2 regions of the Rhizobium sp. SVR5-2C genome follow, and region 1 is predicted to be linked to the other one. Evidence: predicted binding sites of a transcription regulator. Region 1 holds the regulator's gene; the other holds the start of a gene.
What was found. The regulator HrcA, encoded in region 1, represses chaperone genes, less so after heat shock. The targets are predictions, from matches to a motif close to GTTAGCACTCNCNNNNNGNGAGTGCTAAC.

Region 1 (7,601 bases):
TATGCCGCCCGTTACCTTGCCAAGAACGTCGTTGCCGCCGGTCTCGCTGACCGCTGCACGATCCAGCTGTCCTACGCGATCGGCGTGGCGCAGCCACTGTCGATCTATGTCGATCTGCACGGCACCGGCAAGGGCGTCAGCGAGGATCAGGTGGAAGCCGCGATCCGCAAGAATATGGATCTCTCGCCGACGGGCATCCGCCGCCACCTCGACCTGAACAAGCCGATCTATGCCAAGACTTCCGCCTATGGCCACTTCGGCCGCAAGGCAGGCCGCGACGGCTCCTTCTCGTGGGAGCGCACGGACCTCGTCAAGGCGCTGAAGGAAGCCATCAAGATCCGGGAAGCAGCATGACGGATATGGAACGCCGGGGGCGTGCGACCGAAGCTTTCTTCGGTCGCCGCAAGGGAAAGGCTCTCCGCGAACATCAGGCGGAACGGCTGACCACCCTGCTCCCGGCATTCCTCATCGACCTATCAGCGGCTCCGCCCGAGCCGCCGAAGAACCTCTTTCCGGTTCCAACGGAAAGGCTGCGCCTTGAAATCGGCTTCGGCGGTGGTGAACATCTGATCCATCGCGCGCAGGAAATGCCCTCCACCGGCTTCATCGGCGTCGAGCCGTTCATCAATTCCATGCAGAAGCTGCTTGCAAGCGTCGAGGCGACAGGCGCCAAGAATATCCGCGTCTATAACGACGACGCCACGCAGCTGCTCGACTGGCTGCCCGACCATTGCCTGGATCAGATCGACCTTCTTTATCCTGATCCATGGCCGAAGCGAAAACACTGGAAGCGGCGTTTCGTTTCCAAGACCAGTCTCGACCGCTTCCATCGCGTGCTAAAGCCCGGCGGGCTTTTCTGCTTCGCGTCGGATATCGATACTTACGTGAATTGGACGCTGCTGAAGTGCCGCGACCACGGCGGCTTCGACTGGATTGCGGAAAACGCCGCCGATTGGCTGACGCCCTACGAAGGCTGGCCTAGTACACGCTACGAGGCCAAGGCCCGGCGAGAGGGCCGCTCCTCGGCCTATCTCACATTCAAGAGAGTCTAAGCCTGCTTTCTAGTGCAGGCTGACCGTTTTCAATTCGTCTTCAGCAGCCTTGAAGAACGTGCTGGAGCGATTATCCGTCAGCAGGATCGGCGTGCCGTCGGCGCCGAAAAGTGCCCAAAGGTCCACGCCCGGATCGATATCCGGTGCTTCGGGAAAGCACTTCGAAACTTCTTCGGTGCGCATCTTGCGGATATACGCGACCTCTCCGTTGCCGATGCCGGCAAGCTCGGATTTCGTCAGGTGAGAATTCGCTTCTTTCATCAACATTCCTGTTCCTCCGGAAGAAGGGACCAACAGCCGAATGGGGCCGTTGTCCTACTGTGAGACCGAAATGTTAATTTTCTTCACCATGCGCGCCGGTTCCGGACGAATGAGGTCGACGGCAAGCAATCCGTTCTTAAGGCTGGCGCCCAGAACCTGCATGCCATCGGCCAGCACGAAGGTGCGCTGGAACTGTCGGGCGGCAATGCCGCGATAGAGGTATTCGTGCTCGCCCTGTTCGACCTGGCGGCCGCGGATCAACAACTGGTTCTCTTCGGTTGTGACGTCGAGTTCTTCTTCGCTGAAGCCAGCGACGGCAAGCGTGATGCGCAGGCGCTCGGGAGCACCGTGACCGGCGGCAATCCGTTCGATATTGTAGGGCGGATAACCGTCACTTGCCTTGGAGATACGCTCCAGCGTCTTTTCCATGGCGTCGAAGCCCAGAAGCAGCGGGCTGGCGAAGGGTGTCATGCGGCTCATCTTTCAAGTCCTTGATGCAAGCGACCTTTCCGGACCTCAAGCGCAGCATCCGGATGCCGTTAATATGGGAAGGCTGCGTCTTTTGCGCAAGCCTCGTGCCGCTGCCGGCAAACACACGAGCCGGGCTTCGCTGATCGCTTGACAATTGCCATGGCCGCTCGCATCAAATCGTCGCCCGCAGCGGCCGGGCCGATTTGCGACGGAAAGATAAACGAACGGTGCCCGCCGCGACGAGCACCTTGGGGAATGGAAGACGGAATGGCGAAGCCTAGAAAGATCATCATCGACACCGATCCCGGCCAGGACGATGCCGCAGCCATCATGCTGGCATTCGGCAGCCCTGAAGAGCTGGAGGTACTGGGCATCACGACCGTCGCAGGCAATGTGCCGCTCTCCTATACGAGCCGCAATGCGCGCATCGTGTGCGAGCTATGCGGCCGGCCGGACATGAAGGTTTTCGCAGGCGCCGACGCGCCGATGGCGCGCAAGCTGGTCACGGCCGAGCACGTGCACGGGAAAACCGGCCTCGACGGTCCGGAACTCAATGAGCCGGCGATACCGCTGCAAGAGCAGCATTCGGTCGATTTCATCATCGAAACACTCCGCCGCGAGCCGGAGGGCGCAGTGACGCTCTGCGCGCTTGGGCCGCTCACCAATATCGGCATGGCTTTCCAGAAGGCGCCGGACATCATTCCCCGCGTTCGTGAGCTGGTAATGATGGGGGGAGGCTTCTTCGAGGGCGGCAACATAACGCCGGCCGCGGAATTCAACATCTATGTTGACCCCGAAGCAGCCGAGATCGTCTTCGGTTCCGGCATTCCGATCGTGATGATGCCGCTTGACGTGACGCATCAGCTCCTGACGCAGAAGGGCCGGATCGAGCGCATGGCCGAGATTGGTACGGCGCCGGTAAAAGCGATGGTCGAGATGCTGGAATTCTTCGAGCGCTTCGATATCGAGAAGTATGGCTCCGATGGCGGACCGCTGCACGACCCGGCAGTTATCGCCTATCTGCTCAAGCCCGAACTCTTCAAGGGCCGTCACTGCAACGTCGAGATCGAGGTAACATCAGAACTGACCGCGGGCATGACCGTGATCGACTGGTGGCACGTGACCGATCGCAAGCGCAACGCCAAGGTGATGCGCTATGTGGATGCGGACGGCTTCTACGATCTGCTGATCGAGCGCTTCGCCCGCATCTGATTTTCAAACTGGTTGGCGAAAGACGCCTGAGGGATCAGGCGTCTTTTTCCGTGAAGGCGGTGTTGATGTCGGCTTCGGCTGCTTTCGGGCCGCCCTTGGCGACGCCGACCATGGCCGGGCGCAGAACGCGTTCGCCGATCGTGAAGCCAGCCTGGACGACCTGGACGACGGTGTTGTTCGGCACTTCGGTGTTCGGAACCTCGAACATCGCCTGATGGAAGTGCGGATCGAACTTCTGACCGACCGGCTCCAGCTTGCGAACGCCATGGCGCTCAAGCGCCGACAGCATGGAACGCTCGGTCATGTCGACGCCTTCGATCAATGTCGTAAGGCCAGCGTCGCCGCTCTCTTTTGCTTCCGGCGGGATGGACTCGAGCGCGCGGCGGAGATTATCCGAGACAGCGAGCATGTCCCGCGCAAAGCCGGCGACGGAATAGGACTTGGCATCCTTGACGTCGCGTTCGGTACGACGGCGCAGGTTATCCATCTCCGCAGCAAGGCGCAGATAGCGATCGCGCAGCTCAGCATTTTCCGCCTTGATGCGTTCGATGAGATCGGGCTCGGCCGGCGTTTCCGCGGTGGTTTCGTTCTCGACGTTTGCGGCAGCGTCGGCTGCGGCTTCGGCCGCGGCAGCGTCAGGTCCGTTTTTCGTCGTTTCGTCGATCATGACGGTCTCCGGTACTGGGGTTGTCTTGGGATGGGCCCGATATCGAGCTTTGACCGCAAAAAATCAAGTCTGCGTGACAAAGAAGGGGAAATTCCGGCTTTTACAAGGTGCCGCGCGAAAGCCTGGAAATCAGCTGTGCCGTGTAATCAACCATCGGCACTATGCGCGAATAATTGAGCCGCGTCGGTCCGATGACGCCGACGGCGCCAACGATGCGATCGTCCTCGTCCCGATAGGGCGCGACGATGAGCGAGGAGCCGGAGAGCGAAAAAAGCTTGTTCTCCGAGCCGATGAAGATCCGCACACCCGGACCGGTTTCGGCAAGATTCAAGAGCTCGATCAGGCTGTCTTTCTTTTCCAGATCGTCGAAGAGCATCCGGAGGCGGTCAAGGTCTTCCACGCCCGCAAGGCCCTCCAGCAGATTGGAGCGTCCGCGAATGATGAGCTGCGGCGGCTTGCCTTCATCGGCGGTGCCCGACCATACGGCGATACCGCGCTCGACGAGCTGCTGGGACAATGCGTCCAGTTCGTTGCGGACATTCTCTTTCAAATGGCTGAGCTGCTTGCGCAATTCCGGCAGCGTCTGGCCGCTCATATGCGCGTTGAGGAAATTCGCGGCCTCCGTCAGCTGCGCTGAAGTGACGCCTGCGGGCAATTCGATGATGCGGTTTTCAATCTGGTCGTGATCGCCAACGAGGACGGCAAGCGCCTTGGTGGGTTCCAGCCGGATAAATTCGACATGCTTGAGGATCGGATCGCTCTTCGACGTGATGACAAGGCCGGCGCCGCGCGAAATGCCCGAAAGCATCCGGCTTGCCTCGTTCATCATCGATTCCATCGCATTGTCACGGCTTTCGGGCCGAACCTGTCGCTCGATAGTCGCACGATCTTCCGCGGAAAGGTCGCCGACCTGCATAAAGGCATCGACGAAGAAGCGGAGACCGCCCTGCGTCGGCAAGCGTCCGGCGCTGACATGCGGCGAGTAGATCAGGCCCAGCTCTTCCAGATCGCTCATCACGTTGCGCACGGAAGCCGGCGATAGCGACATCGGCAAAATGCGGGAGAGATTGCGTGAGCCAAGCGGCTCGCCGTTTTCCAGATAGCCTTCGACGATGCGACGGAAGATTTCCTTGGAGCGTTCATCCAGCGCAGCAACGGCATCCGAAATCGACGTCGACCTGAACCCCATGAACTTCCTTGCACCCGCGCTGCCAACAATCACCCCGAAAATATAGTCAATCTCGCCCCCGAGGCAAAAGGGAATTTGCAAATGGCTGCCGCCAATCGTAGAAGCGGTCAACACCATAAACCATTGCATGATGCTGTCAGAAAACCGCTGACACTTTTCGGTATCTTGCTTCAGGAGATTAGAATGCGGCCTTCAGGCAGAAAAACCGACCAGATGCGCAAGGTCACGTTCGAGCGCAATTTTTCCAAGCATGCGGAAGGCTCCTGCTTGGTGAAATTCGGCGATACGCATGTGCTCTGCACCGCGAGCCTTGAAGACAAGACGCCGCCATGGCTGCGCAACACCGGAAAGGGCTGGGTCACGGCCGAATACGGCATGCTGCCGCGGGCGACCGGCGAGCGCATGAAGCGTGAGGCGGCAGCCGGCAAGCAGGGTGGACGCACCCAAGAAATCCAGCGCCTCATCGGCCGTTCGCTTCGCGCCGTTGTCGATCTCAAGGAACTCGGAGAACGCCAGATCACGCTCGACTGCGACGTCATCCAAGCTGACGGCGGCACGCGGACCGCCTCGATTACCGGCGCCTGGATTGCGCTCTACGACTGCCTGAAGTGGATGGAAGCCCGCAACATGATCAAGGTCGAGCGCGTGCTCAAGGATCATGTCGCCGCAATTTCATGCGGTATCTTCGCCAGCCAGCCGGTGATCGACCTCGATTATCTTGAAGATTCTTCGGCCGAAACCGATGCGAATTTCGTCATGACGGGCGCCGGCGGCATCGTTGAAATTCAGGGCACCGCCGAAGGCACACCCTTCACGGACGAGGAGTTTACCACGCTGATGACGCTGGCGAAGGCCGGCATTGCAGAACTCGTCGAGATGCAGAAACAGGCGATCGCCGGATGACTGCCTTGCTGGAAGGCATGCTGGAAACCGCGCTCTACGCGGACGATCTCGACAAGGCCGAGGCTTTCTACGAAGGCGTGCTCGGTCTTGCCAAGATCGCGCGTGGTGGAGACCGGCATGTATTCTTCCGCTGCGGGCAAGGCGTGCTCCTGATCTTCAACCCCAACGAGACGGTCAAGCCGCCGGCGGCCGATGCCTTGCAGGTGCCACCGCATGGCACGAAAGGTCAGGGTCACGCATGCTTCCGCGTGTCAGCTGAAAACATCGATGTCATGGCGGCACAGCTCAAGGCCGCCGGCATCGACATTGAATCCGAAGTGCACTGGCCGAACGGTGGCCGCTCGATCTATTTCCGCGATCCGGCAGGAAACAGCCTCGAATGCGCCGAAGCCAGAATCTGGGGCATCAAATAGGACCGACCATGCGCACGCTTGACACGAAGACGATCGTCGTCGCCAGCCACAATGCCGGCAAGATCCGCGAGATCCAGGACCTGATCGGTCCGCTCGGCTTCATCGCCAAATCGGCAGCAGAGCTCAACTTCGTCGAGCCGGATGAGACAGGCACGACCTTCGAGGAGAACGCGACGATCAAAGCGCTCGCATCCGCGAAGGCAGCAAATATGCCGGCGCTTTCAGACGATTCCGGGCTAGTCATCGATGCACTGGACGGCGCTCCCGGCGTCTATACGGCCAACTGGGCCGAGACTGCGGATGGCAAGCGCGATTTCGCGATGGCGATGGAAAAGGTGGAACAGGCACTGGAAAAAGCCGGAGCCATGAAGCCCGAGCAGCGGACGTCACGCTTCGTCAGCGTGCTCTGCCTCGCTTGGCCGGACGGACATACGGAGCTCTTCCGCGGCGAGGTCGAAGGAACCGTCGTCTGGCCGCCACGCGGCAGCCAGGGTTTCGGCTACGATCCCGTCTTTCAACCGGAAGGCTACGGCATCACCTTCGGCGAGATGAGCGCCGAAGAGAAGCACGGCTGGAGCATCGGCAAGCCGCAGGCGCTGTCGCACCGGGCGCGCGCGTTCAAACTCTTTGTCGAAACCTGCCTGGAAGCGTAGGGTCGGTTCGTGGAGATTCTCGATACGGCAAGCCTGACACGCGATGCGACGCTTCTACCCGACACGGGAGAGCCGGGTTTCGGCGTCTATGTGCATTGGCCATTCTGCGCGGCGAAGTGCCCGTACTGCGACTTCAACAGCCATGTCCGTCACCAGCCCGTGGATCAGGAGCGGTTCACCGCAGCCTTCCTCAGGGAGATGGCTTCCGTTCGCCAGATGAGCGGGCCGAAAACTGTGACGAGCATCTTCCTCGGCGGCGGCACGCCGTCGCTCATGAACCCGGCGACCGTTTCGGCGATCCTGGAGGGCATTGCGAAGCACTGGCACGTGCCTGATGGCATCGAGATCACCATGGAGGCCAATCCGTCGAGCGTCGAGGCTGAGCGCTTCCGGGGCTATCGCGCGGCGGGCGTCAACCGTGTGTCGCTCGGCGTTCAGGCCCTGAACGACCGCGACTTGAAGTTCCTCGGTCGCCTGCACGACGTCGCCGATGCGCTGAAGGCGATAAAGCTGGCGCGCGATATCTTCCCGCGCATGTCCTTCGACCTGATCTATGCGCGCCCGGACCAGACGGTAGAGGCGTGGGAGAAGGAGCTGAAGGAAGCAATATCCTACGCCGTCGATCACCTCTCGCTCTATCAATTGACGATCGAGGAGGGCACGCCCTTCTACGGCCTGCACAAGGCCGGTAAGCTGATCGTTCCGGATGGCGATCAATCGGCGGCGCTCTATGAAGCGACACAGCAGATCACGGCGCGCGAAGGCATGCCGGCCTACGAG
Region 2 (7,601 bases), on a different contig from region 1:
GTGTTCGCGGTAGCTGCTCTTCTATGGTCTGCTTCCCATCCCCCAAGGAGATTCCAATGGCAGACCTTTCAAGCTTCCCGATCACCAAGCGCTGGCCGGCAAAGAACCCCGACGTCATCCAGCTTTATTCGTTGCAAACGCCGAATGGCGTGAAGGTGTCGGTCGCGCTGGAAGAGCTCGGCCTACCATACGAGCCGCATTATATTTCCTTCGCTACGAACGAGCAGAAGTCTCCCGAATTCATCTCGCTCAATCCGAACGGCCGTATCCCCGCGATTATCGATCCGAACGGCCCTGACGGCAAGCCGATTGGCCTCTTCGAATCCGGCGCGATCCTTCTCTATCTCGCGGAAAAGACCGGCAAGCTCATACCGGCGGATGCCGTAGGGCGCTACGAGACCATTCAGTGGGTATTCTTCCAGATGGCCGGGATCGGCCCGATGCTCGGCCAATTCGGCCACTTCTACAAATTCGCGGCCGAGAAGGTCGCCAACAATTCCTATCCGGTGGAGCGCTATCGGGACGAAGCCAAGCGGCTGCTCAGCGTGCTAGAGGCACGTCTGCAGGGACGTCAATGGATCATGGGCGACACCTACACGATCGCGGACATCACAACATTCCCATGGATCCGTGGCGCCGATATCTTCTACGGCGGCAGGGAGGTCCTGGACTACGCAAAGTTCCCCTCCGTCATGGCGTGGCTCGAGCGCTGCATTGCTCGCCCGGCAAGCGAAAAGGGCCTGAACATTCCCGTCAAGCCGGAGTAATCGGCGCAAACAAAAGAGGCCGGTCTCAGGACCGGCCTTTTTAAGCTTCTGCCTATTGCCGGGTGGCGATCTGATGTCCTTGTTCCAGCTTGAACCGCGGGAAGAGGAAGACGCCTGCCATGCTGCCGCTGAACTGCGCCTCGAGTCCGCTCGATGCACCCATGCAGAAAACCGGCTGCCGCAAACCGTTCGGCATCAGGATTGTCGTGGAGAAGCAGAAGGATGACGAAAGCGTCGCAGCTTGCTCGAATAGGGTGAGGATATGGGCGCGATCTTTCGGATCATAGCAGCGCAACAGGCTCAGAAGACCGCATTCCTGTGTTGAAAGGCCATGCAGCATACTGCTCCACTCGCCGAGACGGATAATGCCCGTCGAAAAGTCGCCGGTCCAGGCCTCGGAGACGGAGAACTGCGCAAGCATCTCCTGATCGTGATGCGGCAGATCCAGTGAGTCATGCATGCGGGGGGCGGTAGCGGTTGCTTTGGCGATCTTAAACAAGGGCTTTCCCGGGTCGGACGCAGTTCTATCCGCGCTCTCGTGCAGTCTGACGAAACATCCTCATGCTGCGCCGTCCTTCATGTCCGGGCGTTCAAAGCGCGGCTTGCCGGCAGCGCTCTACTACAATGCTTTACTCGAAATCTTGGCTTGGAAGGCACCTGGCCGACTTTGCCGGAATTGCTTTTGCTGGCGGGGGAAAAAGTATTCTTATGCGTTCAAAATTGCAGCGCGGATTTATATGCAGTTTTGTGCGCTCGGCAAATGTTTTTTCCGTGATGTACTGAAGGCCGGCTGATGCATTGACGGCGCTTTCCGCACCAAAAACTGTTAAAATCCGGTAGAATTTTGCGGTCCGGATCACGTGTAAACGGTTCCACCTTTTAAAAATTCTTACTTCTAGGCTGAAATACGACTTTCGCTACAAGTATAAGTAACGCATAAAATAAACAAGAAAAGCAAGTTTCGCGAAAGCCTCGATCTCGGCTAGTACCTTCGCCCCTCTCGCTTAAACGTTTCACCATCGGAAATACATCGGCTTTGTCAGATGGTCGAATCGCTCGCCGGCAAACAAAAAGGGCGGCCCGAGGACCGCCCTTCCTGAACTGAACCGGATGGCTCAGATGTGCAGGCTTTCGCCTATCACATCATGTCCATGCCGCCCATGCCGCCCATGCCGCCCGGCATGCCGCCAGCAGCGCCGCCGTCCTTCTTAGGAGCTTCGGCAATCATGGCTTCGGTGGTGATCAGCAGCGAAGCAACCGAAGCTGCGTTCTGCAGAGCGGTGCGAACAACCTTGACCGGGTCGACGATGCCGAGAGCGATCAGATCGCCGTATTCGCCGGTCTGAGCGTTGTAGCCGTAGTTGTCTTCGTTCTTGTCGAGGATCTTGCCGACAACGATCGAGGCTTCGTCACCAGCGTTTTCAGCGATCTGGCGAACCAGCGACTGAAGTGCCTTGCGAACGATGTTGATGCCGGCTTCCTGGTCCTGGTTCTCACCCTTTGCGGTGATCTTCGTGGACGAACGAAGCAGGGCAACGCCGCCGCCCGGTACGATGCCTTCCTGAACGGCAGCGCGCGTCGCGTTGAGAGCGTCGTCGATGCGGTCCTTCTTTTCCTTGACTTCGACTTCCGTCGAGCCGCCGACGCGGATCACGGCAACGCCGCCAGCGAGCTTGGCAAGACGTTCCTGCAGCTTCTCGCGGTCGTAGTCGGAAGTGGTTTCTTCGATCTGAGCCTTGATCTGACCAACGCGGCCTTCGATGTCGGACTTTGCGCCGGCACCGTCAACGATCGTGGTGTTTTCCTTGGAGATCGAAACCTTCTTGGAACGGCCGAGCATGTCGAGCGTAACGTTTTCGAGCTTGATGCCGAGGTCTTCGGAGATGACAGTGCCGCCCGTCAGGATGGCGATGTCTTCCAGCATGGCCTTGCGGCGATCGCCGAAGCCCGGAGCCTTGACGGCAGCGATCTTGAGACCACCACGCAGCTTGTTGACGACGAGCGTAGCAAGAGCTTCGCCTTCGACATCTTCAGCGATGATGAGGAGCGGCTTGCCGGTCTGAACGACGGCTTCGAGAACCGGGAGCATAGCCTGGAGGTTCGAAAGCTTCTTTTCGTGCAGGAGGATGAAGGCGTCTTCGAGGTCGGCGATCATCTTTTCCGGGTTGGTCACGAAGTAGGGCGACAGGTAGCCGCGGTCGAACTGCATGCCTTCGACGACTTCGAGTTCGGTTTCAGCGGTCTTGGCTTCTTCGACGGTGATGACACCTTCGTTGCCGACCTTCTGCATGGCTTCAGCAATATCGAGACCGATCTGCTTTTCGCCGTTTGCGGAGATCGTGCCGACCTGTGCGACTTCTTCCGAAGTGTTGATCTTCTTGGCCTTGGCCTGGAGATCCTTGACGACTTCAGCAACAGCGAGGTCGATGCCGCGCTTCAGATCCATCGGGTTCATGCCGGCTGCTACGGCCTTGCCGCCTTCGCGAACGATGGCCTGGGCGAGAACGGTAGCAGTCGTGGTGCCGTCACCGGCGATGTCGTTGGTCTTCGAAGCAACTTCGCGGACCATCTGGGCGCCCATGTTTTCGAACTTGTCTTCAAGTTCGATTTCCTTGGCGACCGATACGCCGTCCTTGGTGATGCGCGGAGCGCCGAAGGACTTGTCGATGATGACGTTACGACCCTTCGGGCCGAGCGTTACCTTCACTGCGTCAGCGAGAACGTCGACGCCGCGCAGCATCTTTTCGCGCGCGGTGCGGCCGAACTTGATTTCTTTAGCTGCCATTTTGAGAACTCCTGAAAAGGGTGTCAGCGATATTCTGGACGGGATAACCGGCTGATCAGCCGATGATGCCCATGATGTCGGCTTCCTTCATAATCAGAAGGTCTTCGCCGTTGATCTTGACTTCGGTGCCCGACCACTTGCCGAACAGAACGCGATCGCCAGCCTTGACGTCGAGAGCGACGACCTTGCCGGACTCGTCACGAGCGCCGGAACCGACGGCGACGATTTCGCCTTCCTGCGGCTTTTCCTTGGCGGTGTCCGGGATGATAATGCCACCCTTGGTCTTTTCTTCGGACTCAACGCGGCGAACAACGACGCGATCGTGAAGGGGGCGGAAATTGGTGCTTGCCATTGTCTAATCCCTCGATCAAATGACATTCGCGGACCGGGAAGGCCCACATCGATGAGTGTTAGCACTCTCCAGTGAGGAGTGCTAGCGGCGAGCATTTAGGGATGGCTCCAGAAGGAGTCAAGAAGACCCATCACGGATTTTTGCGCCGGAATTGTGAAGAGCGCGAGAAATGTCCCAGACGATTGCGGAATCTATGCCGCAGCCCGGCCGGTGGAGGCCGCTTCAGGTTTTTGCTAAAGGATCGGCCGAAAATCCTTGCCATCGCGGCATGCCTTTGCGATGTCACGCCTGACTGAAAAGCAATCGGGAAATCGAATGGCCAAGCGGATTGAGAGTTTTGCGGAGATCACCAGCCAGTATGACGCCGTGTTCTGCGACGTCTGGGGTGTGCTGCACAATGGGATCGACCCTTTCCCGAAGGCTGCGGCGGCTCTCGAAGCGGCGCGCGCCGAGGGGCTCACCGTCGTGCTCATCACCAATTCGCCGCGGCTCGCGCCGCAGGTGGTCGACCAGCTGCGCCAGATCGGCATACAGGACGGCGCCTATGATCGGATCGTCACCTCTGGCGACGTCACGCGCGGCCTGATTGCCGAAGGCCCGAAGAAGGTCTTCCTGCTCGGTCCTGAACGCGACCGTGCAATCGTCGAGGGCCTCGGCGTCGAGCGCGTCGATGCCAAGGAGGCTGAATCGCTCGTCTGCACCGGCTTCTTCGACGACGAGACGGAAAAGCCGGAAGACTATACGGAGATGCTGAAGGATTTTCAGGCACGCAACGTGCCGATGATCTGCGCCAATCCGGACCTCGTTGTCGAGCGCGGACACCGCATCATCCCGTGCGCCGGTGCGATGGCCGCTTACTACCACCAACTCGGCGGCGAAACGCGCATCGCCGGCAAGCCGCACACGCCGATCTATGACGCCGTGCTTGCGGCTGCGCGCGAGGCCCACGGCGATTTCCCGAAGAGCCGTATTCTCGCGATCGGCGACGGTATGCCGACGGATGTGCGCGGGGCTCTCGATTACGGCCTCGATCTTCTGTATATCAGCGGCGGCATTCATGCCAAGGAATACACGCTGAACGGGGAGCCCGACGAGGCGATCCTGCACGCCTTCCTCGAGCGCGAGAGGGCAACGCCGAAGTGGTGGATGCCGCGCCTCGCTTAAGAAGAGCCCGCCGATGACCGTCTTCCACCGCAACGAAACCCGCGAACCCTTGCCCGCCCGCTTGAAAGGCGGGGTGATTGCCATTGGCAATTTCGACGGCGTGCATCGCGGCCATCAATCGGTGCTGAATCGCGCGCTGGAAATCTCGAAAGAGCGGGGCATCCCCGCGCTCGTGCTGACGTTCGAACCCCATCCGCGAACGGTCTTCAAGCCACAAACGCCGGTTTTTCGCCTTACGCCAGCCCCTTTGAAGGCACGTATCCTCGAGGCGATCGGCTTCAATGCCGTCATCGAATACCCCTTCGATCGTGAGTTTTCGCAGCGCTCGCCTGACGAGTTCGTTCACGGCATCCTCCGGGATTGGCTCGGCGCGTCCGAAGTCGTCACCGGTTTCAATTTCCATTTCGGCAAGAACCGCGAGGGCGGCCCGGCCTTCCTGATGGATGCCGGCCACAAATACGGCTTCGGCGTCACCCTGATCGACGCCTTCCGCGACGAGAATGCCGAGGTTGTCTCCTCGAGCCGCATCCGCGAGCTGCTGAAGGAAGGCGACGTCAGTGAGGCGGCCGCTCAGCTCGGCTATCACTACACGGTCGAGGCCGAGGTGATTGGCGGGGAAAAGCTCGGCCGGCAGCTCGGCTTTCCGACGGCCAACATGCAGCTTCCGCCAGAGGCCGAACTTGCAGCCGGCATCTACGCCGTTCGCTTCCGCCTGGACGACGGCACGCTCTACGATGCCGTCGCCAGCTATGGCCGACGACCGACGGTGACCGAAAACGGCGCGACGCTGCTCGAGACCTATCTTTTCGATTTCAGCGGCGATCTTTATGGCCGGACCTGTTCCGTCTCCCTCTTCGGCTATCTGCGGCCCGAGTTGAAGTTCGATGGCCTGGAAGCCCTCATCGAGCAGATGAAGCGCGACGAGCAGGAGGCGAGGGCGCTGCTTGCGGGCGTCAAGCCGCTCGGCGAGCTCGACCGGAAACTCTGCTTCAGCTAGCACCGTCCACGGTCACGACGTTCCCAACGCAGCCTGGGCATTCTCGCCGCGGAACGGCGGGAATGCCAAGGCAATCCCCGCGGCCCCAAGCCCGACCAGCGCCGAGCCGATGAACAGCCAGGAATAGTTGCCGTAGGTGTCCAAGATCCAGCCGCCGGCCAACGGTCCGAAGGCCATGCCGATGCTGGAAAGCATCGTCGCGGCGCCGAACACCGTGCCGATGACGCGCGGGCCGAAATATTCGCGCGCAAGGATGGCATAGAGCGGCATCACGCCGCCATAGGCGCTGCCGAAGATGACGGCGAGCGCATAGAACTGGCCGAGTTCGCTGACGGCGAGATAGGTGGCGAGCGCCGCCGCCTGCACCAGCAGCCCGGCGACGAGCACCGGTTTCACCCCGAGCCTGTCGGCGAGGCTGCCATAAAGAAGCCGTCCGCCAAGGCCCGCAAGTCCTTCCACGCTATAGATGCTGACGGCCGCCATCGGCGCCACGCCGCAAATGGTGGCGTAGCTTACCATATGGAAAATCGGGCCGGAATGCGCCGCGCAGCAGGCGAAGAAGGTGCCGCCGAGAACGATGAACTGCGGCGAGCGGAAGATCTTGCCAAGCGCTGGCCGTTCGCCGTCCGCCAGCATGGACGCCCCGGCTTCGCCGGCTGTTACGGGTGCGCGGCGGACGAGGAGCGCTGCAGGTATCAGAAGCATCCATGCGCCGACGCCGATGATCAGCATCGCAGTACGCCAGTCATAGGCCGAGATCAGCGCACGGGCGAGCGGCGAGATCGTCATGGGTGCGACGCCCATTCCGGCCGAGACGAGCGAAACAGCGAGCCCGCGGTTCTCGTCGAACCATGCGGTCGTCGCCGCGATCATCGGCGCGAAGAAGGCGCTGGCGGAAAGTCCGACGACGATGCCATAGGTCAGCTGGAACTGGATGAGCGATCCGGCGCGGCTGGCAAGAACGAGCGCAAGCCCGAGCAGCGCTGCGCCGATCAGCACGACGATGCGGGGGCCGAAGCGATCGCTGATCGCTCCCCACATGAAGCCGCCAATGCCCATGACGACGAAATTGAGTGTCATGGCGCTGGCGATACCGGTGTGCGACCAGCCGGTTTCGGTGGCGATCGGTACCTGGAAAATGGCAAGAGAGAACATCGCGCCGAGCGCAACGCACGTCATCAGGGCGCCCGCGGCGACGATGACCCAACGGTAGGAACTGCTCATATCCACCTCACTCCTCAGGGATACGTTTGATCAGGGCGCCTGGTGTCCTCCATACGCCCGCAACCTAAAGACGTTCGAGCTGCGGTCATTTCGACAGTGTCACGAAATTATTCTGCCGGGCAGGCAATTTAACCTCGGCTCGTGATTGCCTGCCGAGTGCAAAATCCTCTTCCTTTTCCCGGCAAAAGCGCCTATGAACCGGCGCGATGAACAAAGTCCGGCTGCCGAGCGCGATGCGAATTATCGGCCCGGCCTTCCGCGCGCGCTAAGCGACCGGAAGGTCCGGGTTTTTGGCGCTTGGGTGAACGAGCG

Region 2: the regulator HrcA is predicted to act here: its motif matches at 3,962-3,990, upstream of groES (co-chaperone GroES).

What each region holds. Positions count from the first base shown of each region.
Region 1 is NZ_JBNDHT010000018.1:52,247-59,847, forward strand. It holds gene metK (methionine adenosyltransferase) at 1-354, shown strand, start outside; gene trmB (tRNA (guanosine(46)-N7)-methyltransferase TrmB) at 351-1,052, shown strand; gene ACPYOI_RS07755 (BQ00720 family protein) at 1,062-1,319, opposite strand; gene ACPYOI_RS07760 (Hsp20 family protein) at 1,368-1,793, opposite strand; gene ACPYOI_RS07765 (nucleoside hydrolase) at 2,052-2,996, shown strand; gene grpE (nucleotide exchange factor GrpE) at 3,031-3,663, opposite strand; gene hrcA (heat-inducible transcriptional repressor HrcA) at 3,764-4,852, opposite strand; gene rph (ribonuclease PH) at 5,036-5,755, shown strand; gene ACPYOI_RS07785 (VOC family protein) at 5,752-6,168, shown strand; gene rdgB (RdgB/HAM1 family non-canonical purine NTP pyrophosphatase) at 6,177-6,821, shown strand; gene hemW (radical SAM family heme chaperone HemW) at 6,831-7,601, shown strand, end outside.
Region 2 is NZ_JBNDHT010000101.1:10,889-18,489, reverse strand. It holds gene ACPYOI_RS24515 (glutathione binding-like protein) at 57-767, shown strand; gene ACPYOI_RS24510 (hypothetical protein) at 820-1,266, opposite strand; gene groL (chaperonin GroEL) at 1,906-3,552, opposite strand; gene groES (co-chaperone GroES) at 3,608-3,904, opposite strand; gene ACPYOI_RS24495 (TIGR01459 family HAD-type hydrolase) at 4,220-5,068, shown strand; gene ACPYOI_RS24490 (bifunctional riboflavin kinase/FAD synthetase) at 5,082-6,065, shown strand; gene ACPYOI_RS24485 (MFS transporter) at 6,078-7,289, opposite strand.